DNA from 4 places in the Cohnella candida genome. Region 3 is predicted to be linked to each of the others. Evidence: riboswitches for the same ligand, from Rfam matches in the RefSeq annotation. Region 3 holds a riboswitch; each other region holds the start of a gene.
The links. A riboswitch is a leader RNA that binds a small molecule or an ion and turns the genes downstream of it on or off. The one in region 3 is predicted to bind cyclic di-GMP.
Positions count from the first base shown of each region.

Region 1: linked by a shared signal. The riboswitch ahead of EAV92_RS23570 (HD-GYP domain-containing protein) and the one ahead of EAV92_RS00315 (HAMP domain-containing methyl-accepting chemotaxis protein) in region 3 are both predicted to bind cyclic di-GMP.
Region 2: linked by a shared signal. The riboswitch ahead of EAV92_RS22635 (hypothetical protein) and the one ahead of EAV92_RS00315 (HAMP domain-containing methyl-accepting chemotaxis protein) in region 3 are both predicted to bind cyclic di-GMP.
Region 4: linked by a shared signal. The riboswitch ahead of EAV92_RS22050 (DUF192 domain-containing protein) and the one ahead of EAV92_RS00315 (HAMP domain-containing methyl-accepting chemotaxis protein) in region 3 are both predicted to bind cyclic di-GMP.

Region 1 covers NZ_CP033433.1:5,097,349-5,104,533, reverse strand. The annotation lists gene EAV92_RS23595 (MFS transporter) at 1-220, opposite strand, end outside; gene EAV92_RS23590 (ROK family protein) at 372-1,325, opposite strand; gene EAV92_RS23585 (WD40/YVTN/BNR-like repeat-containing protein) at 1,562-2,788, shown strand; gene EAV92_RS23580 (VUT family protein) at 2,840-3,385, opposite strand; gene queF (preQ(1) synthase) at 3,401-3,904, opposite strand; PreQ1 riboswitch class I at 4,064-4,107, opposite strand; cyclic di-GMP riboswitch class I at 4,248-4,334, shown strand; gene EAV92_RS23570 (HD-GYP domain-containing protein) at 4,499-5,527, shown strand; gene EAV92_RS23565 (Gfo/Idh/MocA family protein) at 5,603-6,703, opposite strand; gene EAV92_RS23560 (ThuA domain-containing protein) at 6,734-7,185, opposite strand, start outside.
Region 2 covers NZ_CP033433.1:4,880,808-4,887,992, reverse strand. The annotation lists gene EAV92_RS22665 (FAD-dependent oxidoreductase) at 1-910, opposite strand, end outside; gene EAV92_RS22660 (electron transfer flavoprotein subunit alpha/FixB family protein) at 894-1,928, opposite strand; gene EAV92_RS22655 (electron transfer flavoprotein subunit beta/FixA family protein) at 1,925-2,749, opposite strand; gene EAV92_RS22650 (GyrI-like domain-containing protein) at 2,927-3,403, opposite strand; gene EAV92_RS22645 (hypothetical protein) at 3,417-3,896, opposite strand; gene EAV92_RS22640 (helix-turn-helix transcriptional regulator) at 3,972-4,967, shown strand; gene EAV92_RS22635 (hypothetical protein) at 5,019-5,306, opposite strand; cyclic di-GMP riboswitch class I at 5,349-5,434, opposite strand; gene EAV92_RS22630 (HD-GYP domain-containing protein) at 5,511-6,416, opposite strand; gene EAV92_RS22625 (DUF420 domain-containing protein) at 6,648-7,106, opposite strand.
Region 3 covers NZ_CP033433.1:72,857-80,041, forward strand. The annotation lists gene EAV92_RS00280 (ATP-binding protein) at 1-248, opposite strand, end outside; partial or broken gene infC (translation initiation factor IF-3) at 422-886, shown strand; gene EAV92_RS00290 (Crp/Fnr family transcriptional regulator) at 976-1,869, shown strand; gene EAV92_RS00295 (DMT family transporter) at 2,027-2,941, shown strand; gene EAV92_RS24680 (LysR family transcriptional regulator substrate-binding protein) at 2,846-3,334, opposite strand; gene EAV92_RS00305 (LysR family transcriptional regulator) at 3,280-3,750, opposite strand; gene EAV92_RS00310 (hypothetical protein) at 3,833-4,345, shown strand; cyclic di-GMP riboswitch class I at 4,419-4,501, shown strand; gene EAV92_RS00315 (HAMP domain-containing methyl-accepting chemotaxis protein) at 4,615-6,177, shown strand; gene EAV92_RS00320 (hypothetical protein) at 6,302-6,808, shown strand; gene EAV92_RS00325 (Ig-like domain-containing protein) at 6,972-7,185, shown strand, end outside.
Region 4 covers NZ_CP033433.1:4,762,067-4,769,251, reverse strand. The annotation lists gene cpaB (Flp pilus assembly protein CpaB) at 1-258, opposite strand, end outside; gene EAV92_RS22070 (pilus assembly protein TadG-related protein) at 297-1,214, opposite strand; gene EAV92_RS22065 (TadE/TadG family type IV pilus assembly protein) at 1,225-1,605, opposite strand; gene EAV92_RS22060 (A24 family peptidase) at 1,602-2,123, opposite strand; gene EAV92_RS22055 (Flp family type IVb pilin) at 2,215-2,421, opposite strand; gene EAV92_RS22050 (DUF192 domain-containing protein) at 2,447-2,812, opposite strand; cyclic di-GMP riboswitch class I at 2,901-2,993, opposite strand; gene EAV92_RS22045 (hypothetical protein) at 3,859-4,686, shown strand; gene EAV92_RS24660 (hypothetical protein) at 4,786-4,929, shown strand; gene EAV92_RS22040 (DUF421 domain-containing protein) at 5,019-5,576, shown strand; gene EAV92_RS22035 (C40 family peptidase) at 5,677-6,189, shown strand; gene EAV92_RS22030 (oxidoreductase) at 6,262-7,185, opposite strand, start outside.

The DNA of each region.
Region 1 (7,185 bases), 260 kb from region 3:
CGACGGGCTGCATGACGGAAGAGGTCATGTTGAGCGCGAACAGGATCCAGCCGACCTGGGTGTAGGTCAAGTGCAGCGATTCTTCCAAAATGGTGAACATGGCGGGCACGACGGCCTGCATGGAATCGTTCAGCAGGTGAACGAGACTGACGGCGAGCAGCACCGGCAATACGGTAACCGTAACGAGCGTTGCTTTGCGAGAATCCGCGATTGACGACAATGGGGTCCCCCCTTTATGTATGTCCCTCAGTTTAGAAGCGGTTCCCGGCCCCGTCAAGGCAAAAACCCGCCGATTTAGGCGGGTTTTGGCTACGGAAATCCACATTATCCTGACGGTTCTGGCGCTCGCCTACTCTTTCGCAGGCAACGGTTTACTCCGTAATCAAAGCCGCGCCGATCGCGCCCGCCGGAACCCCCAGCTGCGGAGGCACGATGCGCACGTTCTCGCCCAGCGACGGGATCACGTGGCGCCGAAGCGCTTCTTCCATCGGCTGCAGCAGAGGTGCTCCGATCTTGGATGCGCCTCCGCCCAGAATGATCAACTCGGGATTGGCCAAATGAACGACGCTGGCCAGACCGACGCCGAGCGCCCTGCCGGCATCCCGCAGCAGCTTCGAAGCCAGCGGGTCGCCGCCTGCCGCGGCAGCCGCCACTTCCCGGGACGTGATGCGGGAAGCCTCGCCGCCCGCCAAATCCAGCATTGCGCGTCCGGCGGCGGGATCCGCCGCGGCAGCCGCCGAGCCGGCCTTGCCGATAGCCGTCCCGGAAGCATACAGTTCCATGCAGCCGACGTTGCCGCAGCCGCATACCGGTCCATTCCAATCGATCGTGATATGCCCGATCTCTCCGGCGCTCGCCGTGAGCCCCCGGACCAAACGGCCGTCGCAAATCAACCCCCCGCCGATGCCCGTTGAGACGGTGACGAACACGCAATGGCGCGTGCCCCTGCCGGCTCCCGCTTTCCACTCCCCGTAAGCCGCGGCGTTGGCGTCGTTTTCGACCCGTACCTTCAGGCCAAGCTCGCGCTCCAGCGTCTGCCCGAGCGGCACGCGGGTCCACCCCAAATTCCCCGCGAACAGAACGGTCCCCGTTTCCGGATCGAGCGTGCCCGCCGTCGCCACGCCCAGCGCCGACACTTCTCGGCCGCTGGCGGCGATCAGCCGCCGGACCATGTCCGCCATTCTCGCCATCACGCTCTCCGGTCCCTCGGCGGCGAGCGTCGGCTGCTCTTCGGAAGCCAACACCGTTCCTTCCGGGTCCACGATAACCGCCAATATTTTCGTCCCGCCCAAATCAATCCCGGCATATGCCCGTTCCGTTGCCATTATTTTCGCGCTCTCCCTTTCGAATGGACGGTCTCTTGTTCCCGTCCGATCTCGTCCCATCGATCATAATCGGAAATCGCCGGCAGCGTAAAGGAAAAAATCAGAAGAAAAAGGGTGAAATATACATATCTGCCCCTTCCGGCGTATAAACGGGCTCTGCGAAATGCATCATAAAAATTTAACTTTATCGAACTTTCCACCGTCTAAAAGGTAATCGAAAAAAGGAGATGGCCAACATGGGAAAACTGAGACGATCGCATACCCTCCTGCTGCTTTGCTCGATTCTGCTAATCGGCGCCGCCGGCTGTTCCGCCGGCAACAACGGAGCCTCGCCGTCCGGCAGCTCACCGGTGTCGTCGCCGGCCGCGTCGCCCGCCGCATCGCCGAACGAATCGGCATCCGCCGCGCCAACGTCCGCCAGCCCGCCTGCCGATTCGGCGGATCCGGGTACCGATTCGACGAAGACGGGCAAGGTCACGGCGGTCCGGCTGGCGAATCCGATGATCGGCTGGGCGGGCGGCGACGGATGGATCGCCGGAACGGCCGACGGCGGCGCACATTGGAGCATCCAGCTTCGGCCTCAGAACGTCGTGCATCAGATTTTCGCCCTGAATAAGGACAAAGCGTGGGCATCGCTGGCCAGCGGGGATCACAAGAGCGTGAAGCTGGTCCGTACAACTGACGGAGGCAAACACTGGGAAGATGGCGGAACGGTGCCGAACGACTCGTTTTTCCACTTCGTATCGGACCTCGAGGCGTTCAGCGGCGACGCCCATACGACCGACGGCGGCAAAACTTGGACCCCTATGACGACGCCGGGCAAGACGGTCGGGGACGTCTACTTCCACGACGCCAAGAACGGATGGGCGGTCACGAACGGGCAGCACGGATTCTCGATCCGCAAGACGTCGGACGGCGGCAAAACGTGGACGACCGTACTGTCGAAAGACTCCGACGTCCCGCCGACGAATTCGGTGATCCGGTCGGCGGGCAAAAACGACGCCTGGGTCGAAGTGGTGGGCGGTTCGGGCATGTCCCAAACCTCCTACTCGCTGTTCCATACCCGCGACGGCGGCAAGAGCTGGCAGCCGGTCCTCGCCAACTCCGGCGCGGGCTCCGGTCCGGCCCCGGGCTTCACGATGGATGAGAAAAAGGTGCCCCGTAACGGCGGAAACTCCCCCGGCACGCTGTATGTCGCGAGCCCGGACGTCGCCTTCATGGGCGGCCAATGCCAAGCTTGCGACAAACCGAACCGGCTCGGCAAAACGACGGACGGCGGCGAAACCTGGGTCAACCTGAAGCCGGAGTATTCCGGCTTCGACGTCCAACAGATCGCCGCGGCGGACGCCGATCACGTCTGGTGGATCAACACGGACGGCCAAGAACCTTCGAAAATGTACGTGACTTCGGACGGCGGCGCGAATTGGAAGCTCGTTCATACGTTCGACAAACCCTCCGCCTAAAACGAAAAAGCCTTCTTCCGTCGAACCGGAAGAAGGCTTTTTTCCGAAATCTCAAGCTTTCGCCGTAACGCGCGGCTTCGGCATGAGCTGCACGATGAGCGCGCCGATGCATTGCATCCCGACTTTGACGACGATCTGCCCCGCGATCGCGTAGCCGACCAAATCCCACGGCAGGAAGCCCGCGCCGATCGGCGACAAGCCGATGACGACGAAGATGACGCTGTCGAACATGCCGCCGACGAGACCGCTGTACAGCACCCTCAGCGACATCGGAAGCCGCAGCCTGGAGTAAATCTCCGTATCGGCCGTCTCCGAGAACAAGAACGTGATCGTGGACGCCGCCACGATCCACAGCGTATCGCCGAGCAAATACGACGAGACCGCCGACAGGACCATCGCCGCTCCGATCGCGCCGTACGTGAGTTTGCGTCCGATCGTGTTCTGCACCAAGTCTCTCAGAATGAACGTCGCCCCGATCAGGAACGAGCCCGCCGGGATGATCAATTTGCCCCACAGGACAGGATCGTTGTTCGCCGTAATGACGTTCGCCATCACGATCGCCAGCAGATACAGCAGAACCAGCACCGTTTTCAACATTCGTTCTTCTCCTCCTTAACGGTTGTCGACTTTCTCGGGATACATATCGTGATTCATCAAACGATGGAAAGCCATCTCTTCGTACTTCGTGCCCGGGCGCCCCCAATTGCAATAAGGATCGATCGAAATGCCGCCTCTAGGGGTGAATTTTCCCCATACCTCGATGTAGCGCGGCTCCATCAGTTTGATGAGGTCGTTCATGATGATGTTCATGCAATCCTCGTGGAAATCCCCGTGGTTGCGAAAGCTGAACAGGTAGAGCTTCAGGGACTTGCTCTCCACCATTTTCACGTCCGGAATGTAGGAGATGTAGATCGTCGCGAAGTCGGGCTGGCCCGTGATCGGGCACAGGCTCGTAAACTCGGGACAATTGAATTTCACGAAGTAATCCCGGCCCGTATGCTTGTTGTCGAACGACTCGAGCACTTCCGGCGCATAGTTGAACGGGTATTTCGTGCCTTGATTGCCAAGCAGCGTGATATCCTGCAATTCTTCCTTGCCGCGTCCTGCATGGGACATAAAAAAATCTCCTCCTTGTCTCCCTCGGCTCATAGGTACGGCAGCCGGGACCGGGAACAAGAACGAGATTCGCATCCGAAGGAACTCCAAAAAAACAGCGATCGTCTATCTGCCGAATCTCTGCGCACAAAGCGAAGAGCGAGCCGGCTGAAGCGGTCGCTTGCTATAGTTTTTTATAGAGGGAGTTCGCGAACCTCTCCCGGATCGCCGAGGCGAAACCGGATTTTCTTGTTCAGTTGTCATCCGATAGGATAGCACAGATCCGGGCCGTTGACTAGACTGGGACGCTGGTCCCATTATTTGTATGGACTTCCATGCCAAAATACCTTATAATCTGACCTGACCACGAGAAAGGCAAACTTATCGAAAGATAAGGACGCAAAGCTACGGGCCTACCGGGCGAAAGCCCCATGGCGGCCGAGTTGCCGAAGCATAGGGAGACCCCTACTTCTTTGTCCCGACAAAACATCCTATCTTCTTGAGCGAAGGTTGGATGTTTTTTTATACCCGGATACGCGGCAAAAGGTAAGCGTTTTCTCGCTGCTCCAAGGCTTTGTGGGCTGTCTGACGGCACAACACCCCAAGGAGGCTGCCATGCGGTACGACGAATATTCCCATCTGGGCGGCAAACGCGTTCTTCATCACGTCATGGACAACAAAGGGCTGCTGCTCATTCCAGAGGGCACGGTTTTAACGGAGCACCATATCGAGCTGATGGCCAACTTCAAGGTCGACGTTTTCGACGTCATCGTCCAGGAAGTCGAAACGGGTCCCGCCAATCAGGCGGAAGTGAGGGAGCTGGTCAACAAAACGGCTGCCCGGCTGCAGGACATCGATCATTTCGTGCAAGCCAACGGAACGGTTCCGGTGCTCGAACTCGAGGAGAAAGTGCTCCCGGTCATCATGGAGGCCGCCCGTAAACGCAACCTGTTCCAACTCTTCGCGGATCTCAAGTCGATGGCGGATTACCGCTACAAGCAGAGCATCGGCGTCGTCGTCATGTCCGCCATGCTGGGCAAATGGCTGCACCTCGACCAGAAGGAGCTTTCCTTGCTCAATTCGGCGGCCAGCCTCTACGATATCGGCTCGGTCAAACTCCCCTCCTATTTGCTCAAGAAACCGGAGAGGCTGCTCCCCAGCGAGCGGGAGATCATGAAAGAGCACGCTATGCTGGGATACGAGCTTCTTCTGGAGTCAGGAGTGGACCCCCGCATCGCCCGGGTCGCCCTGCAGCATCATGAGCGGGAAGACGGCAGCGGTTACCCTCAAGGGATTAAAGGGAGCGAGATCGACCCCTTAAGCAAAATCATCGCCCTGGCCGACGTGTACGTAGCGATGACTTCGGCGCGCCCCTACAGGGAGGCGTATGCTTTCTACGAAGTCATCCACGAGATCCACAAGCAAATCATCCAAGGCCGCTTCGATTCGGCGATCGGCCTGACCTTCCTGAACGGGCTGATGGCCGCGCAGATCGGCAGCGAAGTCATTCTCTCCGATGAACGGAAAGGCCGGATCTTGCTCATCAATCCGAACTATCCGACGAGCCCCCTCGTCTCGCTCGACGACGAGTTCATCGACCTGAGCAAAGACGGTTCCGTCAAAATCAAGGAAATCGTAGGTTAGATGACAACCGGCCTTATAGACGGAAAGCTCCTCCTTCGCCTGTTGGCAAGGGAGGAGCTTTTTTAAATTAGCGGCTCAGTCCAGCTCGTGGTCGCCCAGTCCGAGCGGCAGCGGAGCCGGCTTCTCGCAGGTGCTTTGCATGATGTAATGCTTGCCTTGCGCCGATGCATCGTGGAAGCCGTGCATCGCCTCGAGCACGTGGTTAGCCATCGCGCCGTTCGCGCGGTGCTTGCGGCCGGTCAGGATGGCTTTGGCCATGTCCGCCGCGCCGACGCCGCGGGCGTTCTCCGCTTTGCCGTGGGTGAGCGGAATCTGCGACCACTCGCGGGATCCCGCGCGCCAGACGGACACAGGGCCGCCGAACGTGTTCGGATCCGGCACCAGCAGCGTGCCTTGGCTGCCGTACACTTCGATGCGCGGAAGCGTGGAGCCGCCCGCGATGTCGAAGCTGGTGAGCAGCGTGCCCACCGGACCGGAAGCGAAGTCGAGTACGCCCGCGATGTGCGTCGGCGTTTCAACCTTCACGACTTGCCCGAATTTCGGCTGGCTCGTGATCGTCCGCTCCGCATGGGAGATCCGCGCAGAGCCGGTGACGCGGGTGATGGGGCCGAGCATGGCGACCATCGCCGTCAAATAGTACGGTCCCATGTCGAACATAGGGCCGCCGCCGATTTGGTAGAAGAACTCCGGAGCCGGGTGCCAGCTTTCCGGGCCGCTGCTGGTCATGAAGGCCGTGGCGCCGATCGGCGTGCCGATCCAGCCGTCTTCGATCAGCTTGATGCTCGTCTGTATGCCGCCGCCGAGGAACGTGTCCGGCGCGCAGCCGACGCGAAGTCCCTTGCGCTCGGCAAGCTCCAGCAGCTGTTTGCCTTCCTCGCGGGTAACGGAGAGCGGCTTCTCGACGTAAACGTGTTTGCCCGCTTCAAGGGCTTTCATGCAGACCGAGGCATGCGCCTGCGGAATCGTCAGGTTGATGACCATTTGGACTTCCGGATCTGCCAGCAGCTCGTCTACCGAGCATCCGCGCACGCCGTGCTCGGCCGCTTTCGCTTTCGCGCGTTCGACGTCGATGTCCGCGCAGGCGACGACTTCCATCGACTCGAATCGTTTGCCGTTCTGAAAATAAATGCCGCTGATGTTGCCCGTTCCGATAATGCCGACTTTCAGTTTCTCCATAAGGTTCCCGTCTCCTTCATTGATCCCCGATCAGGATTGTTTGCCTTGCGCGGCCCAGAGAAATCCCCGCCGCATGAGTTCCAGCACCGGCGGCATTTCCACGATGTTCGCCTGATGGCCGAGCGAGTTGTAATACACCCGGCCGACTCCCCAGCGTTTCGTCCAAACCACCGGCATGTCGACCGCTTTGTTGAGTGAATGCGGCCCCGGCACGACCGGAAAGCGCGTCGTCGCGAGCACTTCGACCGCAGGGTCGACGTGCATGTAATATTGCTCGCTCCGCACGGTGAAATCCTCGAGTCCCTCCACTAATGGGCTGGAGCTGTTCGATACGTTGACCGTGTACTCCACGCCGTCATTGCCGGGATGAGCAACCCATTGGCCGCCTGTCATGAACTGCCAGTCCACGTTCTCGCGGAACGCGTCGCACATGCCGCCGTGGCAGCCCGCCAATCCCACGCCGGACTGCACCGCTTGGGACA
Region 2 (7,185 bases), 480 kb from region 3:
CGTCGCCCACGACGAGCACGCCGTCTCCGGCGACCTTGGGCATGGAGCGGTAGCCGCCTTCCGGAATCAAATGCGCCAAATATTCCTGCGGCTCGGCGCCTTGGATATACGGCCGGATCATCGGATGCGTTTTCACGTATTCCATCAGCTCGTAAGGCTTTATTTTATGCTTGATCAGGCCGGAAAGTAACGTGCCGACTCCGATGCTCAGCGTGTCTTTATTGGTGTACAGGAACCCGGTGCCCAAAATGCCTTTCGTGGCGTCCCCGAACAGCTCGATCGTGCAGCCTTGGCCTTCTTCCAGGTTGAACCGGTCCTCGATGACCTTGCGGTCCAGCTTGAGGATTTCCATCGTGGCAAGCGCCACTTCGTCGGGACGGAATTCCTTGTGGAAGCCGAGCGACTTGGCGAGCAAGGAATTGACCCCGTCGGCCAACACCACGACATCGGCATAGAGATCTCCGTCCGGACGGTCGGTGCGCACGCCGACGACTTTGCCGTTTTCGACGATGCATTCCAGCGCCACCGTCTCGCAGATGAGCAGCGCCCCCTGGTCCACCGCTTTTTGGGCGAACCATTGATCGAATTTGGCACGCAGCACGGTGAAATTGTTGTAAGGCTCCTGCGCCCACTCCATCCCTTTGTAAGAGAAGGTGATCGCGGAAGCCCGGTCCATCATCATGAAGCGCTGTTCCACGATCGGCCGTTCCAGGGGCGCTTCCTTATGGAAATCGGGGATGATCTCCTCCATCATCTTGCGGTACAGGACGCCGCCCATGACGTTTTTGGAGCCGGGATACTCTCCCCGCTCCAGCAGCAGCACGTTCACCCCGGCTTTCGCAAGCTCATACGCGCAGGCGATCCCCGCGGGTCCCGCTCCGACGACGATCGCGTCAAACTTTTCCGGCATTGGCCTCTTCCTTTCTACCCAGCGCGGTTTCGAACGCCTGGATCAGCATCGGGACGATCTCGAGCGCGTCGCCGACGATGCCGTAATGGCAGGATTGGAAAATGGGGGCCGCCGAGTCCTTATTGATCGCGATAATGAGCCCCGAGTTCTGCATGCCGACGATATGCTGTATCGCGCCCGATATGCCGATGGCGAAGTAGATTTTAGGCGTCACGGTCACGCCGGTCTGGCCGACCTGGTGGTGATGCCCGATCCAGCCCGCCTCGACGACGTCCCGGCTCGCGCCCACCGCAGCGCCGATCGTCTCGGCCAAACGATGAATGAGCTGGAAACCGGCGGGACCGCCCAGGCCTTTGCCCCCTGCGACGATGATATCGGCCTCGTCGATGCGCACGCGGCGGGTCGTCGCCCGGACGATTTCCAGTACCTTCGTGCGCACGTCCTCCTCCCGGAGGGGAATCGATTCCGCGATGATCGTGCCCGTGCGGCCGGGCTCCCTCGGGAGCGCTTTCATCACTTTCGGCCGGACGGTCGCCATTTGGGGCCGGTACTTCTTACATAGGATGGTCGCCATGATGTTGCCGCCGAATGCCGGCCGGCTGGCGAGCAGCAGTCCCGTATCCTCCTCCACGTCAAGCTGGGTCGTGTCCGCCGTCAGCCCGGTCGGCAGGTCGGTAGCCACCGCGCTGGCCAAGTCTTTGCCGGTAGAAGTCGCGCCGTACAGCAGAATTTCCGGCTTGTGCTTCTCCACGCAAGCGAGCACCGCCCGCATGTATGCCTCCGTCCGATAATGGCGGTAGATCGGATCGTCATAGACGAACACTTTGTCGGCGCCATATTCGAACGCGGATTGCGCGAGCGCGGTCACGCCTTCGCCGATCAGCACGCCGGACAACTCCGTTTGCCGCTTGTCGGCCAGTTTCCTTCCCGCTCCCAGCAGCTCCAGGGAAACCGGCGCGATGACGCCGTCCTTCTCCTCAAGAAACACCCATACTCCGCGGTAATCGTCGAAATTCAACTTCGCCCCACCTCCAGCAATTCGCGCCGTTCGAGCAGCACGTTCAGCAGCTGTTGGACTTGGTCCTGCGCCGTTCCTTCCAACATTGTGCCGCCTTGCGGTTTGGCCGGCGCCCATACGGAACTGACGATGGTCGGCGACCCTTTCAGTCCCAGCTGCGGGCGGTCGATGTCGGGCAAATCGTTCACCGACCAAATGTGCGGTTGGTACCGCGCGGCTCTCAGCATGTTCGGCAGCGGCGAATACGGCACTTCGTTGATTTCCTTCTCCACCGACAGCAGGCAAGGGAGCGTCGAGCGGATCACTTCGTAGCCGTCCTCGAGCTTCCGGTGCACGATGGCGTATCCTTCATCCTGATTGATCTCCACGACCTTATTCACCGAGGTCAGCGGTGGAATATCCAGTCTGCGCGCAATGCCGGGACCGACCTGGCCGGTGTCTCCGTCGATCGTCATTTTGCCGCAGATGATCAGGTCGATCGGCCGGATCGTCGCGATTTTCTCGAGCGCCTTCGTGAGGGCATAGCTGGTGGCCAGCGTATCGGCGCCCGCGAACGCCCGGTCCGTGATCATGTACCCTTCGTCCGCGCCGATTTCGATGCATTTCTTGATCGCCTTCACCGCGGGAGGCGGCCCCATTGTCAGCACCGAGACGACGCCGCCGTACCGTGCCCGCAGGCGCACCGCCTCTTCCACCGCGTGGGCATCGTACGGGTTTAGGATCGCGGGCGCACTGGCCCGGTCCATCGTATTCGTTTTCGGATTCATCTTGATGATTTTCGTATCCGGCACTTGCTTGATGCAGGCCACGATATGCAGCATGATGGCATCCTCCGTTTCCCGATTCCTCGATACCCTAATGTATATTAGGCTGGAGGAGCCGTGAGAACTGAGTTTGTCCTTGCGTGTAGGAGTGTAGTGGGCGTGGCTTAGGTTAACGTGAGAATGGGGCGAGTCAGCGCGTGTCACGCGCTAATTCGCCCCATTCTCAGCGTATGATTATTTTTTCACCACGGGTACCCAAAATTCTCCGTAGAATATGCCGTCGCCGTTATCTTGGCGATATGTCGCATTTGGACCGCCGATGTAAGCATAGTCCGTGATTTTAGATAAAACTTCGCCAAATGCACGGTAAGTCAGCTGATCGAACAAAGTTTCCTTGTCGCCTTTTCCCGCGACCACGATGTACTCGCTATCCGGAAACTCAATGATACGCGTTGCGTCAGCCACGGATTTGCTGGCTTCCACCGCGAAATAATTCCACGGTTTGCCTTGATATACCTCGTTGACCGACCATTCGCGATCGTCTTTCGCGGCGTTTTTAAGCTTATCGAAACGCCCGTCAGCCTTGAGCCCGCCCCAAAACTCCGCTTTTTCCTTTTGCATAGCTGCAACGTCTTGGAATTTCGACCGCATTGAAAATCCGTAAGCGGTCAATGTGAATGACTTCTTGTGTTCAAGCGTGTAATCCGCCATGTGAGCGCTCCCTTTAGCCTTCTACTTTTTTCGCGCGAAGCCACATTTCGCCGTAGAATTCACCATTTCCCGCTGCCTTGACGAATGTTGAGTTACCGGGTCCCACATATTTGTAGTCGGTGATTTCTTGCAGCATGCCCCCGAAAACTTTGCCGGTGATTTCGTCGGCAAGGCGGTCTTTGTCAGCGCCTGTGCCAGGCACGACGATGTAGTCGCCGGCGAGGAAATCGAGAACGACCGCGCCTTCCGCGTCGAACTCGCCCATCACGCCGAAACCGCGCCAACCCTTACCGCCGATGACGTAGTTGATTTGATACTCTTGCCCGTCAGCGAGCGCGAGGAGTTCGGCAAGCTTGCCGTTTTCAGTGACTTCGGCTTTTTTCGCTGCCGTTTTTGCCGCATTGCCCGCCCAATCGTTGAAGTCTTCAAGCAAAACACCGTAAGCCGTCATTTTGTAGTTTTCCGTGATCGTTTTGATGGAGTAGTCAGACATCTTATTCTCTCCTTTGAGGTTTTATTTTACAAGATTGATTCTAAATTCCGAATGTATCAAAAAATGATACCTTTTATGAAAAATCAAAGCTACAATAAAAGCATGAAGAAAACAGAACGAGTAAACCTGATCATACGCTATATCAATAACCGCGCGCATTTCACGATTGCCGAGATCCAGCGGGAGTTCAAGATTTCCCGCGCGACGGCGATCCGCGACATTAACGAGATTCAGGAGATGGGTTTTCCGCTGACGACCGAACTGGGCCGCGGCGGCGGCTACTTCGTCATGCAAAATCAGTATCTGCCCTCCGTCCGATTTACGCCTGATGAACTGAGGGCGATTTTTATCAGCTTTATCGCGTCGAAAAATTCGCAGCTGCCTTATCTGCAAAATCGCCGTTCCATCACGGAAAAACTCATCGGCATCGCGCCGCAAACCCAGCAAGACGAGCTGATCGAGCTGAATCGTATCTTGCTTTTTGAAAATACGAATCCCGCCAATCCGAATCTCCTAGAGCTGGATGACGCGGCGCCTGCGGAATTGAACCAGCTGATATCGCTTGCCATGCGGGATAAACACTTGCGTTTGACTTATGAGCAGAGCCCCGGCTGGCCGCAGTTGATGGATGTTTATTTGCTGCATATTTTCAACTCTAACGCTCAGTGGCTGGTCGAGGTTTATGATTTGGATACGGATGAGTTTCGTTATTTGCCGGTTGAAATGCTGCGGGATTCGGCCATTGCCGAGAAAGAGATGAAGGGGTCCGAGCAAGAGATTTTGAGCAAAAAATTGCTTATCGCACGTAACGCCAATCTTGTCGTGAAGCTTGATGCGAGGGGGATTCAGCGTTTTAAACGTTTGCACCCGCCGGGAATCGTTTTGTCCTTTACCGGGATGTTCCAATCGAGCGGGATTTTCAATGTTCAGTTGGATGTGACGGATGAGGAGGCGCTGGCTTATTATGCGGACTGGCTTTTGTTTTTGGGGAAAGGGGTCGCGTTTGAACGGATTCCCGATGAGCTGCGAGTGATTTTGAATGAGCGTTTAGGGGTGCCGCCAACGTTATAAGACGTTTCACAAAGAAAAAACTACCGCCAGGACAGCGCCTGCGGTAGTTTTTCAGTTCGTGATTTTAAAAGGATCGAGGGCGAGAACCGGATCTCCGTTCACCGTAACCCAGTAATAGTAGTAGTTGTAAGAGAGGCCGGTCGGGTTGATCACGTTGTTGTAGAGCGATTGTTGCGTGTTAAACGTCAGGCTGCCCGTGTCTAACTTCGGAAGAGATAAAGGAAGATTGAGATTCACGTATTTATCGCTGGAAGAAGAATACGTTGCAGCGCCGGCCATTCCCGCAAACAGCATCTGGCAAGCCAGAAGGACTGTGCCGATCAGCAGCGTGCGTTTCATTTCGTTTCACCTCCGGTTGTTCGTAAAATAAAAAGCGCCTCTTTCGACAACTGGCTGCCATTCGTCTTCGACGGGAAGGCCCTGTAGTTTTGCGCCCTTATCTTTCGATAAGTTTGCCATTATCGGGAAGTGCTCAATTCTCTCAAAGGATTACCATTACTTGCTTGTTTACTATATCGATTTTTATCGAATAAGTCAATTCGATTACGTCAATTGATCTCCTAGCGATAAAAAGACTTTGACGATTTCCGGATGAAACATCGTACCGCTGCACCGCTCGATTTCTTGCAAAGCGGCCTCCCGCGGCCGTCCTTTCTGATAAACGCGGTCTATCGTCATCGCGTCATAGGCATCGACGATCGAGATGATGGCCGCCAGCTTGGAAATCTGATCCCCCTTCAATCCGTGGGGATAGCCTTTGCCGTCGAACCGCTCATGATGCTGCTCGACCACCTCTCCGACGATTCGCAAATCGGGCATGCCCGTTTCTTGAAGCATTTCTTTGCCGAATGTCGTGTGCAGCTTCATCTGCTCGTACTCGTCATCCGTTAACTTTTCGGGTTTGTTGAGAATGTGCTCCGGGATTTGCGTTTTGCCGATATCGTGAAGAAAGCCGGCCATATTGAGGATAAAGAGTTCATAGTGGGAGAGTCCCATTTTCTCTCCGACCAGCAAAGACAGCCGTTTGATCCGATCGCAGTGGTCGGAGGTGTAGCCGTCTTTTTCTTCGATTTTCACCGCTAGATCGAAATACTTCTGGACGGAACCGCTGTAATTATGAAAATAAGGGCGTGAAACGATATAGAGAAACTCGGTTTCCGTCGAAGCGATAAACAGGGCCATTTCGGTAACCATATGAGCGGTAATGGAGTCCCCTGGCCCGAGCACGACGTCTCCGTCCGACTTCTTCCAAACCAACTCTCCGGAGAGAATATGCGCGTGTTCCAGCGCCATCCAGCCTTCCTCTGGAGCGACCCAAACTTTGTACCCGGCCTCCAGTTTGTGGTGAATGATCTCCGTACCGTCGCCGGAAGCGACCAGGGATAGGACGGCGCCTTTGGTGGATACGCTCTCGATGAATTCGCCATTCCGAATGATGCTGATCCCCATGTCCCTCACATCCTCACGGTGACTTTTTTGTTTTCAGTATAACACTCGAAGGGCGTGGGAAGGGAGATAATACAGAAATCGGGAGCGAGCGTCAGCCGTTACCGACAGGTCGGCTGTCTGCGGACCACAGCCACTATTCAACCTGGTTAAAGGTTAACGCTTCAAAACAGCGGAGCAGGTGTAAAAAAGCCAGCCTCCATAATGGAGACTGGCTTGTCCGCTAACAGCATTTTAGAAAATGGCGTCGATGACCGGCTTGGTATGTCCGCCCGGATAAAACTGATACAGCAGGAAGTACACCGTCACTCCCGTAATCGCGGTGACGAACCAGATCGTCGCGGTGACGCGGCCCCATTTGCGGTGCTTTGCGAACTTCTGGCGGAAGGCCAGCGCGATCGTCGTGATGCCGAATACCGCCGCAACTGCCGCGAGTACGATATGGAACAGCAGGAAGACGAGATAGATCGGCTTCAAACTGTCCGGCCCGCCCCATTCCGTATTCCCTACGAAGATGGTACGGGACAAATAGATGATGAAGAAAATCAGAGCTGCCGCCGCTGCCGCAAGCATGACTTTCCGGTGCGCCTCTCTCTTCTTCCGCAAAATCAAGTTCCATCCGATCGCGACCAAAATCGCGCTTAGCGCAATGAACGACGTGCTGATCGCCGGCAAAACGTTGTACCAATCCATGAGGGAACCACCCGTCCAATCGACCGATTTTCTACGACTCCCATCATTGTACAACTCCGGCCAGCCGTCCACAACGCCA
Region 3 (7,185 bases):
TCGAGCTCGCTCTTGGCGGCGATGGCCACGTTGCGCAGCGTCTCGCCGATCATGTCCTCGATGAAATTCCTCGATTTTTCGGTCGCTTCCAGCGTCGTTCCGATCTGCTTCGAGATCGTGACCATCTGCTGTTCGGCGTTGGCTCTGAGCTCCGATTCGGAAGTGAAATAGTAGATGGATATATTCATCGTGAGGATCACGGTCACGATCAGCGAAATCAGCAGGGCAAGCTTCGCTTTGATGGACAAAGGGTTCGGCCTCCACGTCATAGGTGTGTCATGTATTATTTGACACGGTTCTACAAAATTCCTCCGTAGTCGCACCAAGCATGGGAAAATTCGGCATTCCGGACGACGTCGGCCGCCCGGTTCGGTTATAATGCGAAGCAAGATGAACAATTCAACGAAACGAAGGGGTACCCATGATCCTCAATGAGAAAATCAAAGCCTCCGAGGTTTGGCTCACCGGCATCGACGGCGAAGACCTCGGCATCGTCCCCACGCGGGAGGCGCTGGAGCAAGCCCGCAAGCTGAAAGCCGATCTCGTCTGCACGTCGCTCATGAGCAGCCCGCCGCCGGCGAAGCTTGTCCCCGCCGGCAAGGCGAAAGAAGAAGAGCAGCAGGCACGCAAGCGCGAGCAGCCTTCCAAGCTGAAAGAAATCCGCCTGACCCCGCGGATCGAAGACCACGACCTCGAGACCAAAAGACAGCAAGCGGAGCGGATCCTGAAGTCCGGCGATTCCGTGCTGTTCGTGGTGAAAATCCAAGGCAAAGAAGGACCCCTCGCGAAAGAGGTTCTCCAGTCGCTCCTTTCCGCGCTCTCGCATGCCGGCCGGCCGGCGACGGGCATCCAGCTCAGCGGCAAGCAGGCCGCGGTGCAATTGAATCGGCGTAATCTCCGCAAGGGTCGAAAATGCAGGAATTTCCGGGATTTTCGGCGAATAAGTAGATATTCCCGTCCAAGGTGGCGTCGACCATGCCTATCATTCCTATCGAACTCGCCCGCGTCGGCATGAAACTTGATAAAGATATCTACTCCGGCACCGGCATGAAGCTCGCCGTCAGGGGCATGGTATTGACGCAAAACCAGATTCACGTGCTCGTCAAATACAACGTGCGGATTCTGGAAGTGGAAGCCGCGGAAGTCCCGGCCGAACCCGCCGCTCCGGCTCCGGCGTTCACCGGCAAGCAGAAGGAAACCTTGAACCACGTGCTCAAGGGCATCCCGATGTTCGAAAGCTTCAGCGAGGAGCAGATGGACTTGCTGATGGCGAACTTCACCATCGTCAAGTACGACGGCCGGCAAGTGCTGTTTCGCGAAGGCGATCCGGGAGATTCCTTCTTCGTCGTGCTCAAGGGCGCGATCAAAATTTACATCAACCATCCGGAAGGCCAGGAGAAGACGCTGTCCGTGTGCCGTCCCGGCGACAGCTTCGGGGAGCTTTCCCTGCTGGACGGCAAGCCCCGTTCGGCTTCGGCCCAGACGCTCAAAAAAACCGAGCTGCTGGTCATCTCGCAAGAAAACTTCATGACGCTGCTAGGCAACCATTTCGAGATTACCCATACGATCATGCGCGAAATTATCGCTCGGATCCGCGACACCCACCAGCATATCCGGGATCTGACCGTCTTCGACGCGCGAACGCGCGTGATCACGAGTCTGATCAATATGGCCAACCGCCATGGCAGACGAACTCAAAACGCGATCGAAGTGGAGCTTCCGCTCGATTTGAACGAATTGGCCCAAATGGTCGGCGTGAAGCTGATCGAGCTGCAATACGTGCTGAACGACCTGGAAGAAAAGGAATTGATCCGGATGAACGCGGGGAACTTCGTGCTGAACTTGCAGAAGCTCAAAGCGAACCGTTGACTTCCGCAAATGGCGCAGGCGCTTGTCCCTTGCTCGGGACAGCGCCTGTTTGCGTTTCCGACGATAACCGGAGGTTATGACGATATTCGAAATCGGTATTACGCCGCCGCCTTTCCCGCTTGCTATACTCTCCCTATTCATCGGAGGAGGAATCGGCGTGATTATCGCGGGTTACGCATTCATTTGTCTCGTATTCGGGACGACTTTCCTGGCCATCAAAATCGGTTTGAATGCGGGCTTGCCCCCGCTGTTCATGGCCGCCGTCCGCTTCGGCCTGGCGGGATTGCTTCTGCTGCCTTATTTCTCGTACCGTAAAATCCGGTTTCCCAAAACGGCAAGGGAATATGCGGAAATCGCATGGCTAGGCGTGTTGATGACGGCCATACCGTTCGCGGCGCTTTTCTGGGCCGAGCAGTATTTGGCTTCCGGCATGGCGTCTCTGCTGGTGGCGACATCCCCGGCATTCATCGGCATTTTCGGCCGCCTGAAGCGGTCTCAGATCGCCGGCTTGGCCGTGTCGTTCGCTGGCATCGCCTTGGTCGTGTCTCCCGATCTCGCGGACGGCGAGCAGGCGTGGCGGAACTTTGCCGCGATGGCCGCGATCGTGTTGTCCGAGGGGGCGTTCGCTTACGGGGTCGTCCGGTCGAAAAAGATGCTCGCCGGCGACGTTTCTCCGCAAATGTTCAACGGGCTCCAAATGCTGTTCGCCAGCGCGCTGTTATTCGCGATCTCGCTCTTCACGGAAGGGATGCCGGCTGCAGGCGCGTTATCCGTCCCATCGGCGGCAAGCGTCCTGTATTTAAGCGTCGTCGCTTCGATCGCGGCTTCGGGCGTTTATTACTGGCTTGTCAAGATGACGAACCCGATGTTTCCGACGACCTGGACGATCGTTTCCCCGGTCGTCGCGACGATCGCGGGTGCCGTGCTTCTAGGCGAAACTTTCACGTGGATCGGAGCGGCGGGCACCGTGCTGACGCTAGCCGGCATTTTCCTGGTCAACCGCGATATTCTGGGCATGTTTCTCCGCGAAAAAAACGAGCAGGGAAGCATCGGAGTCGGCTCTTCCGACTAGACAGACGGTCCGGCCGAATCCGGCGTCGCTCAGCTTCACGGCTTTCACCCGCGGGTCGTTCAGTTGCTCGGCCACCATCTCAGGGACGACCGACACGCCGTGTCCGTTCGCGACGAAAGGCACGATCTGTTCGTTAAAACCGAGCTCCAGGCCGACCTTCGGTTCCAGTCCGTTTCGGATGCAGAAGCGCCGAAGGGAGGTTCGGATATCGCACGGATCGCGGTGAAGCACCATTCGGTCGTTCATCAGATCGGAGACCGCGATTGATTCGCGTCCCGTATCGGCGTGACCGGCCGGAAGCAGCGCCCAGTAAGGCTCGATGAACAGCGGCACTGTCCTTAAGGTTTCATCGGGCTCGCCGTCGGGCCAATCTTGGACGATGGCGGCATCCAGGTCCCCCGGAGCACCTTGTCTGCGAGCTCGCGGGAGGTATCGCCGACGGTGACGGCCGTCTCCCGGCCAAGCGCTTCCTGCAGCGCAGCCGCCAGCTCGGGCAAATAATGGCTCGCCAAGCTCGGCAAGGCCCCGATCCGCAGCGGTGAACGGCGAAGCAGCCCATCCAACCCTTGCAGCGTTTGTTCGTACAGCCCGACGATCGCTTGCGCTCGGTCGAACAGGTAGCGGCCGGCTTCCGTCAGCTCGACGCCGGATGTCCTGCGGAGCAGCAGCGTGCAGCCCAAGGCTTTCTCCATGGCCGCGATCTGCTTGGTCAGCGCCGGCTGCGAGACAAACAGGTTGCGGGCGGCTTTGGTGAGGCTGCCGGTTTCCGCCGTTTCGATGAAAGATTTCATTTGCTGGATCGTGATCATGGATTTGCATGCTCCCTGAAAGTAAGTACATCATTATATCATGATGGAAGAATATGCGAATGAGGAGTTGTACGATTTATCCATGTTCGATCCTACGGTATTCGAAAATTTGAAGGTCGCCCTGGAAAACCAACTGTACGATCTCGACAACCTGACGGGCGAAATCCGGGTCGTCGGCCGAACGGACAAGCTGGACATGGCCCTCATGTCCCGCGAGTTTTCGTTGCGGTTCGAATTGGCGGAGGAGGGGCAAGCCGCCGCCGAAATCCGGCTTTACGCCTCCCTGAAGGAATTGGCGTCGGAAATTCTGGAAATCCCGGGCGAAAAACCGGGCTGCGTGCTGAGCTTGATTTTCGAGCTGCCGGTGAGCGACGTTGACGGCCAATGCGCGAAAGCGGATCTGATCCTCCGAAGCCTGTGGCAGTCCGCGGAGCCGCCGGTGCAGACGCTGCGTTTCGTTTACGGGGAGCCGGACATATTCCTGAACACTGCCGAGCTTCGGTTCAACCGCAAAATCGACGAGGACCAAATGGAGGACCTTCCGGATCTGATCCGGCATGCGCTTCAATCCTTGCGGGAACTAAATGCGGTTTAGGGCTTTCGGTCGAATTCATATTTACAAAGTATCTCCGACCCTATTACTATAAATTTGACGGAGACGAAAACACGACTGATAAGGGCAAACCTGTCGAAAGTCAGGGACGCAAAGCCTCGGGTCTAAGGCGAAAGCGATGACGGCCGGGCTGCCAAAGGGTGTTTTTTGTTTTGCCCGCATGAACGGAAGGGGGAGCGGAGGCCAACGGAAATGGCCAGGCGCAAGGAACGGAATTGCACGCCAAGACAGCCCGCGGAGGAGCATACACCATGAAAATCAGAATGAAACTCATCCTTACCATGACCGTTCTTACCTGCATCATTTTATTTACCGGCCTCTATTCCTATTTCAATAACCTGAGCACCCATCACGCTTATGGAAGCCTGCTCGGCGTACAGGAACTGCGTTTCCAAGTCAAATCAATCCAGTTCAAACTGACCGGCATCTCCAATGACGAGCGGGGTTATCTGCTGCAGGGAACTCCAAGTTACATAGACGAAATGAAAAAGAAGAAAGCGGAAGTCCAGGATCTTCTGGCGCAGATCAAAGACGCGCAAGGGATGGACGACCAAACGCTGCAAACGATCTCGAAAATCGAAGCGAATTACGGCGTATTCTCCGCCGCGGGAGATAAAGTGCTCAAAGCGTATGACGGCGGGAAACGCGACGATGCGGTCAAAATCCATTTCGGAGAGGAGAGGGACGCCCGCAAGGAGCTGGATCCGATCATCACCGACATGCTGGCGAAGCTGGACGCTCAGACAAAGCAGCACGTCGCCGACCGGACGAAGCGGGACGCGATTCTCATTTTCTCGATCCTCGCTGTTTCCGTCGCGCTCAGCGTCGGTGCGGGAATCGCCGTTTTCCGTTCGATCACGCGGCCGCTCGGCGTGTTGGAAAAGCGGATCCGCGAAATCGCTCATGGAGATTTGTCTGGTGACCTGATCGAGGTGAACAACAGGGATGAGATCGGCCTCGTCATCGAATCGGCCAATAAAATGGCGATCGATCTACGGGGCGTCATCGGTCAGATCACGGCGTCCGCGCAAAACGTTTCCGCGGCTTCGCTGCAAATTTCCGCCACGACGGAAGAAATCGCGGGCGGGAGCACGGCGCAGGCGGCAGCTGCCCAGACGATGAACGAATTGTTCCGGGAGCTTTCGTCCGCCGTCCATTCCGTCGCCGAACACGCGGAACAGGCCGCGGAGCTCTCCGGTCGGACCGTTCAGGTCGCCATAGACGGCGGCAAGCTGTTGAGCGGGTCCATCCAGGAAATGAACGGCGTCAGCGCCCAAATGAGCAAGCTGCAGCAGGACTCGAACCAAATCGGCGAAATCATCGAGGTGATCGACGATATCGCCGAGCAGACGAATCTGCTGGCGCTGAACGCCGCGATTGAAGCGGCGCGCGCGGGAGACCAGGGCAAGGGCTTCGCCGTCGTTGCCGACGAAGTGCGCAAGCTCGCGGAACGAAGCGGTGAGGCGACCAAGCAGATCACCCGCATCATCCGAGGCATCCAGGAAAACACCAGGCAAAGCGTCGCGGCTGTGCAGGAGGGAGTGACCTCTTCCATTCGGACGAGCGAAGCCTTCGACAGGATCGTCGCGATGGTCGGCGAGTCCGCGGCCAAGGTGACGGAAATCGCCGCGGCCAGCGAGGAACAGGCGGCGCAGGCATCCGAGGTGCTGCGGTCCGTGGATAGCATCGCATCGACGAGCGAAGAATCCGCCGCGGCGGCCGAGGAAACGGCGGCGACGTCCCAATCGCTCGCCCGGCTGGCGGAAACTCTCAACAGCGCCGTCGCCAACTTCAAGCTCAAGAGAAGCGCGTAAGCGCGCGAAAATCCGACTTTGGTCCAGGTCCGCCCTTGGCTTCCGCTGGAAGCGCCGGGAATTTCCGCGCTCTATACTTGGAGCATGGAAAATGACGGATGAGTGAATCGAAGGAGGAAGCGAAATGAACAATCGCGCGCTTATGGGAGTCGTGCTGCTGGCGATCGGTGCGCTCATGCTGTTTTTCGGCCGCGGCGAAGCGATCGGAACGGGACACCTCATCGGATACATGTGGCCGAGCCTGTTCGTGATCCCGCTGGGACTGTTTTTCCACTGGATGTATTTTTCGATGACGGGAAGAAGGGGAACGGGTCTGCTCATTCCGGGCGGCATTCTCGCAACGGCGGGCGTCGTGTGCCAGATCGCGATGCTGACGGACGGATGGAGCTTCATGTGGCCGGGTTTCATTTTCTCGGTCGCGGTCGGCCTGTTCGAATTTTATTTCTTCGGCAGCCGGAACAAATGGCTGCTCATTCCGATCAACATCCTCACCGTGCTGTCCGCGTTGTTCTTCACGGTGTTCTCGGTCGGAACGCTGCTCAGCCGGTTCACCCATCAGCCGTTTATGGCGATGGTGCTGATCCTCGCCGGCGCCGTCCTGATCGTGGGATGGAAGAGGAAGACGGTTTAACTCGCAAGAAGAAGGCTTCCCCATAATGTGGTACGCGTGATGCGTCCGCCCGGGGAAGCCTTTTTGTTTCCTTCATTTTGGGGCCCGGCACGCCGATATAAGTAGGTAAAGTCTTCCTATTCCATCGAACCTGCCTCGAACCTTCACGAAGGAGCTGCTTGTCATGAAAATACCTGTCCTCAAACTGCTGCTGGGTTTCTCCTTGCTGTTCGGCATCGGCCTTCTCACGGAGGTTTTCGGAACGACGACCGCCTATGCGGCAACGGATACCGCGGCGGATAAAACGGAATTCCAAAACAAGCTGTACGCCGGATTGCTTCAAAGACCGGCCACTTATACCATTACCTATACCGGCGGACAGTTGCCCTCGGCGGATG
Region 4 (7,185 bases), 600 kb from region 3:
GGCCGCCACCTTGCCTTCCGCAAGCGCCAAATCCTTGATCGTCGAGGCGTGCACCCCGTTGGCCGGAATTTGGATCGTCTGGAGCATGGCCCCGGTGATTTTCGTGTTTTCCTTGATTTCCTGCTTCGCCGCCACGACGCTGACGAACGTCTCGTTCACGGCCGCGGCCGCGTCGTATTTCTTCATGTAATTAAAGAACAGGACCGTCGTCACGATGCCCATCACGAGAGCGGCCATCAGTATGATTTTGGATCTCATCGGTTGTCACCCATCCCGCGGAAGTATGTATCGCCCTGTTATTCGATCAGCCGGATCGCGAACGCGCCTTTGTCCACCGCTCCAGTCTCGGTAAATCCCGTGCCCGTTCTTTCGATGAATTGACCGGTAATCGAGGTGTCCTTCGAGGACATCGGCTCCATGATGTAAAAATAGGCGAACCCAGTCACTTTAATTTGCTTCAGTTGGTTGGAGGATTGGTTATACGGCCGGTAAACCGGGATCAGGATGACCCGCGGGGAATCCCGGTGGGTATAGTCTCCCGGCGGATAGGGGTCGGAATCGATGCGCAACTGCACGCCCTCGCGCGTTTTGCCGGCGATGTTGCCTGTCTGCGTATCGATGATGTCGCCCAGCTTAATCTCGCTTTGGTACCCGTACTTCAAGTTATTTTCGTAAGTCGAGGCGCCCGGCCCTCCAAGGGCCAAAATGCCGAAATAGCCGGCTTCCACGCCGGAGCTGTCCACTTTGAGCTTGTATGTCTTGCCGAATTCGAGCGGGATCGATTCGTCGATGCCGAGCGGCGCGACGCCTTCCGCGGCTCCCATCGGAAGAATTTGCGCGGCCGCTTTCACTTCGACCGTCGCCGTTTCTTTGCCGAGCAGCTTGCTGAAACTTAAGGGGACTTGCTTTCGAAGGGTGATGCGGACGGTCGATTTCATCTGCACGTCCGTTCCCGTCAAGCTGGACGACTCCCCGTGCCGCTGCAGAATATCGCCGATGACCGCCCGCACGTTCGCTTCCTGCCCGGTGAGTTCTTGCGCCCCTGACAGTACGGCGGCGTTCGCCGTTTTCTGAAGGTGGCTCTTGGCCGCATACATCGTGCCCCCGTCAATGACAAGACCCGTGGCCGTCAGCAGGAGCAGGAACGACAGCCCGACCAGCACCGCCGTGCTGCCTCGCTCGTCCCTCAGTCTGTTCAACGCGGATCGTAACATGGTTCTCCTCCTATTCCACCCGAATCGTGGAGTCCGCCGAAAGAACCGGGGCCGGGATGATTTCCGTGAGGAGCGGCGTAATGAGCGGCAGCGAGTACGTCAGGGTGACCTTTACATCCTGGCCCGACTTGCGGGTTGATTCCTGCGGCGTAATGGTCACTTTCAACGTAGAGGAGCTGCCCACCCTGACGTGGTTCTTCGCGTAGGCCGCGATGTCCGCGTCGCCTTTCCCCAGTCCGCCGAGCCGCACCGTCTCCTGCGCCGTCATGTTCAAACTGACGTACGCGAACAGCAGCCGTCCGAGATCGACGATTCCGCAAATCAAGAGCAGCAGCAGCGGAAGCATCAGGGCGAATTCCACGAGCGACTGTCCCTTCTGTTCCTTGATCATGCCGCCCCCCATCCTTTCAGCGCCAGGCAGAGGACCGCACCGCCCGCGATGGCGACTCCGTACGGGTAAGTGATGGATCCGGCGGTCCCGTCACCGCCTCTCATAACCGGGAACACCTTCATCCGAAGGCAAAAACAAACGAAACCCAGATACTGCATGCGCGCGCGCAGTCCTTCGTGTAACAACCAAACCCCGATCGCGATCACGGCGCCAATCAGCGCCATGTAGACGGCGGATTCGAGCACGAAGGCCATTCCCTTCAACATTCCGACCAGCGCCAGCATTTTAACGTCGCCCGCGCCCATTCCGCCCATGAGATAGGGGATTAGCAAAATGCCCAGGCCGACGAGGAAGCCGAGCAAGCCTTCAGCCAAACCGCTCCAGCCCCGCTGGCAAGCGTGAATGAGCAGCGCGGCGGCAAGCGATGGGAAAATGACGGCGTTGTAAATTTTCCGGTTTTTCAAGTCGGTCGCCACGCAGATCGCGGCAGCCGACAGCAATACGGCATTCGTCCACACGTCCGGTCCTCCTCGGAAAATGTCGTTCCGGCGGATAAAAGAAGGCCATACGCGAAGTCACGTATGGCCTTCCGACCGCTTATCGGATCCGTTACGGCGCCGGGGACGGGGTCGTTCCCATACGCGTCACGCCGTTGTTGACCGTGGTTTCCGCGTTGTTGAACAGCGCGATGATATGGTCACGCAGCAGAATCAGAGCGGCGACGACCGCCACCGCGATCAGGCCGAGCACGAGACCGTATTCCGTCATGCCTTGTCCTTCCTCTTGCTTCAGCAATCCCATCAGTTTTTTCATCATTTTGTTTCCTCCTCGTTTAATGGGGTTAAGTAATGGATAAATCGCTAAGTTCTTCGAATATGGCGGTATGTCCCAACTGGACTTCTTCACGGGTCAGCGTACCCGCCGGCAATTCGACGACCGAGCGGGTTTTCCGGAAGGAAATCCCGATGTTGCCCGGCTTAAGGCCATGCTCCATTCCGACGATCTTGCCCTCGGCATCCAGGTGCAGCACGTCCACCGGATATTTCATGAAGAAAGAATGGACCGCCCTGCAGGGCTGAATATGAAGGCCGGATCCTTCCGACAGAGACGGCGTCAGCATCAACCCGCGAAACCTTCGGAAAAACGTGTCCGCTTTTTCGATCCGCAAGCCCAGCTGCCGTCCGGTCTCCCGGATGACCAGCATCATGCGGTTCTCGCACCTCCAATCCCACGAAAAATAACCCGCCTTTTCCCGAAAGGGGGGTTCCCTAAAATAAAGAGAGCTCCCCGGATCTTTCGGCAGCTGGCTGGCGTAACGCGCCTTCATCGCGTCCTTAGCCCCTGTAGCTTTGCGTCGCCCGCTTTCGCGGGGTTTGCCTTTATCGAGACCCGGAGGAGCTTTGAGTTCGGCTCACCGGTTCGATGTGATTTCATCATAGCCCGATACATAATCTTCCTGAAATCCGACGTAAATATCAATTTTCTGAACATTTCGATATGTATAACGACAGGGATTGCCAGCGTATTTGGAGTAGGCCTGTCGTCCTGAAAAAGCGCATTTGGACCTAGTATGATGCTTGCTTGTTGGGTATTGATGCGCAGTTTTCATCCGATAACTTATAGAATTCACAAAATATTGAATTCTAGAAAGTTTATGTTTATCTGTGACTCCAGCCCCCTCCCCACCCGGACTAGGGAACTATCGCATCGTTGCGCCGTGATTGCGCCGAAATAGTCTCCCACAGAGACTATTTTGCTCTCTGCACCATGTTCCCACCGAAATAACGCGCCACAGAGACTATTTTGCTCGCTTCACCATGTTCCCGCTGAAATAACGCGCCACAGAGACTATTTTGCATGCTGCACCATGTTCCCGCTGAAATAGTCTCCCACAGAGACTAATTTGCTCGTCGCATCGTGTTCCCGCTGAAATAAGTAAAATACGTATACTTAAACCCTCTCGCACTCCCAACATCCGCCGAATTAAGTAAATCACATTTACTTAAACCCTCTCGCACTCCCACCATCCACCCACTTAAGTAAACCACGTTTACTTATGTGTTAATCCGGACGCCCACCACTCGCATCAAACGAACAAACGTTCCGCTGTTCTCTTGACACGACCGACTCCAGCGGGTTATAGTGGACGAAAATCAATGAACGCGCACCGGGAAGCACCCGTAAGCCAGGCTCAACAGCCTCGCTTGCGGGTGTTTTTTCGTTTTCCGGGCGCGCGAAAGGAGACCTTCGCTTATGAACGTCAAGCCGCTCATCACGAAAGCCTGGATTTGGTCATCGTTCCTTTTGATTTTGGCGACTGCCTTAGCCGCCCCTCCCGCTTGGGCCGCTTCACCGGATTTCACCGACTCCCAGAAGAAGGAGTACGAACGGACGCTTGCCGCGGCTGACGATACTTGGGGACCCAAACTGAAGCAGCAGCACTTGGATTACGTGGCGTTAAAACAGTCCGCTCTGGAATGGGAGCAGAAGGTTTCCGATCTCCATTACCGCAGCGAAGAGAAGCTGACGACGCTGCGCAAACGCATCCAGCAGATTGACGCGGACAAGCTCGCCAAGCTCAAAGCGGATGCCGAGCAGACGAAGAGCAGGCACCAGAAGCTGTTCGACCTCTACCGCAGCGCCAACCAACAGCTGGCTGCCGCGCGGAAAGTGAAGAACAAGACGCTGACCGCCCTGTTCCAAGCCCAGTCCGATGCCTACAAAATCCCCGTCCAGCTCGCCCGCCAGGAAATCAAAAACAAAGACGCCGCTTACCAGCAAGCCAGAAAGGCGACGTCCGCGAAAATGAAGAAGATCCGCGACGAACTTTCCGCGGTCTCCCCTCTTCAAGTGCAGATCCGAGCTTTGAAGAGCGCACTGAAAGCCCCGAAAGACAGCCAGTCGACGGTTTGGAGAAGCTTCACTCAGTCCCTCTCCAAACGCGACGCCAAACTGTCCGCCGGCTTGCTCGGCTCCGTGAATACCGCCACGCGGCAAATCGTCGAGCAGCATCGGAAAATGTACGAGCTGGAGGGACGGATTGCGGAAGTGATCCGGAAAGCGGAGGGCATGCTGGTTTAAAAGCACTGCCAGGCCACCCTCCACCACATCAATAAAAAACGGATCAATAAGCCATACTGTACAAGAACGAGTGCCAAGCTGACTTCCGAGGTGACGAACATGACGGGACGAAACAACCATCCGGATAACGACGGGCCTGCCGCTTCCCCCTCCCGCCTGGACCAATTCGGGGACAAGCGCTCCGAGCATGCGGGTGACAGACCCAAAAAGCCGAAGCCGTCCTCTAACGCGAACAAGTGCTAACACGCTCCGACTCCCGGCCCGTTAACGGCCGGGAGTTTCGTTTTTTGGGCCATAATAAAGATATACATAGCCGACAGGGGGGCTCAGCCATGTACAATTTCGCATATGAGGCTGTGGTGGTCGTCGTCTTCGGCTTGGCCGCTCTTCGATTGGCCGGCAAAAAAGCGATCGCGGAAATGACGACGCTCGAAATGATCACCCTGCTGGCCATCGGCACCGTTATCGGACATGCGGTCTCAGAGAACGAGCTATGGAAAACGCTCGTTTGCATCGCGATTTTCGTGGCCGTCATGCTGATCTTCCAATTTCTCGCGCTCAAATTCCCGGTGCTTGAAAAGTGGCTGATCGGTCGGCCGACCCTCGTCGTCAAAGACGGTCAAATCCAGGAGCATAATCTGCGGAAAATGCGGATGACCATGGAACAGCTCGAGTTGCGCCTCCGCCGTAAAGGCATCGCCAATCTCTCCGATATCCGTACCGCTACGATTGAGATCGACGGGCGGATCGGCTATGAATTGAAGGAGTCGTCCTTGCCGCTGACGCGCGGCCAAGCCGAACAGATTCTGGCGGCGCTGAACCAACCAGTCCCGCCGCTCGGGCAAGCCCAAAGCGAACTTTTCGAAAAAATCCGGAAGCCTGGTGGCTGAGTTTGGAAGATGAGAATCGGCTCAGATTCAACATTCGCCTAGCGAGCCATGTTATAGTTTGTCTCGGCTCGAAAATACCAGACATCAGGAGGAACACAACATGAAATTTACGAAAGTGGTAAATAAATTGATCGTCGCTTCTGTCCTGGGCCTGTCCATTCTGACCGCCCAATTCGCAGGCACCGGCGCCGCAACGGCCAATGCCGCTACGGTCTCCACAACTTCCGCTGCCGTTAAAGCAAGCAAGATCATCAGCCTCGCGGAATCGCTGAGAGGGAAAGTCCATTACGTGTTCGGGGCTAACAATCCGAGCAAATTGATCTTTGATTGCTCGTCTTTCACGAAATACGTGTTCGCATCGCAAGGCGTTAACCTGAAGTGGGGTTCCCGCGCTCAAAGCCTGCAAGGAACCTACGTGTCGAAAGCCAACCTGAAGCCGGGCGACCTCGTCTTTTTCAGCGTCAGCGTAAAAGGACAAGTCAACCACGTCGGCATCTATATCGGCAACGGCCAATTCATCCACAACACGATCGGCAAAAACATCAACGGCCTCATGATCGGCGATCTGAGCAAGTACAGCACCCGTTACGTCACGGCTCGCCGGGTTCTGTAATCCGATTGACCGATTCGCCCTCATCCATGCAAAAACGCTGTCCGACTTCGCGTCGGGCAGCGTTTTTTTCGTTCAGGCCAACTTAACCAGCCATCTCCCCCGGGACTGCCCGGCAAGCATCGCGGACACGCATTCCGGAACCTGTTCCAAGGAAATCTCGGTGTACATGGCATCGAGTCGATCCGGCTTGAATTCCGAAGCCAGACGCATCCACGTTTCGAGCCGGACATCCATCGGCGCCAGCACGGAGTCGATGCCGATCAGCCGAACGCCGCGGAGGATAAACGGAAAGACGGTCGCAGGCAGCCCGCTGCCTCCCGCCAATCCGCTGGCCGCGACTGCGCCGCCGTAGCGGATACCGCCGAGAACGGCCGCCAACAGATCGCCTCCGACGCAGTCCACCGCGCCGCCCCACCGCTGTTTACCGAGCGGCCGGGACGGATCCGGCACCAGCTCGCTCCTCTCCACGATCCGGGCCGCTCCCAAACGAAGCAGCTCGCCGCGCATGTCCAGTTTTCCCGTGACGGCCTCCACTTCATAGCCGAGCTTAGCCAGCATGGCGACCGCCATGCTGCCGACGCCTCCGGTAGCGCCGGTCACCAGCACCGGCCCCCGTTCCGGCGTCACGCCGGAATGCCGCAGCTCATTCACGGACAGCGCCGCCGTGAAGCCTGCCGTACCGTAAATCATCGCTTCTTTCAGCGACAAGCCGTCCGGCAGCTTCACCGCCCAGGCCGCGGGCACTCTGGCGTATTGGCTGAATCCGCCCTCGTGCGCCACTCCGAGCTCATACCCCGTCACCAGCACTTCGTCCCCATTTTCGAAACGGTCGTCACGGCTTTCTACCACGATGCCTGCCAGATCGATACCCGGTACGAACGGATAGCGCTTCACGATATTGCCGTCCGGCACGCACGCTAAAGCATCCTTGTAGTTCAAGCTGGAGTAAGCCACCTGAATGAGCAGATCGCCTTCCGGTAAATCCCCTTCCGTCCG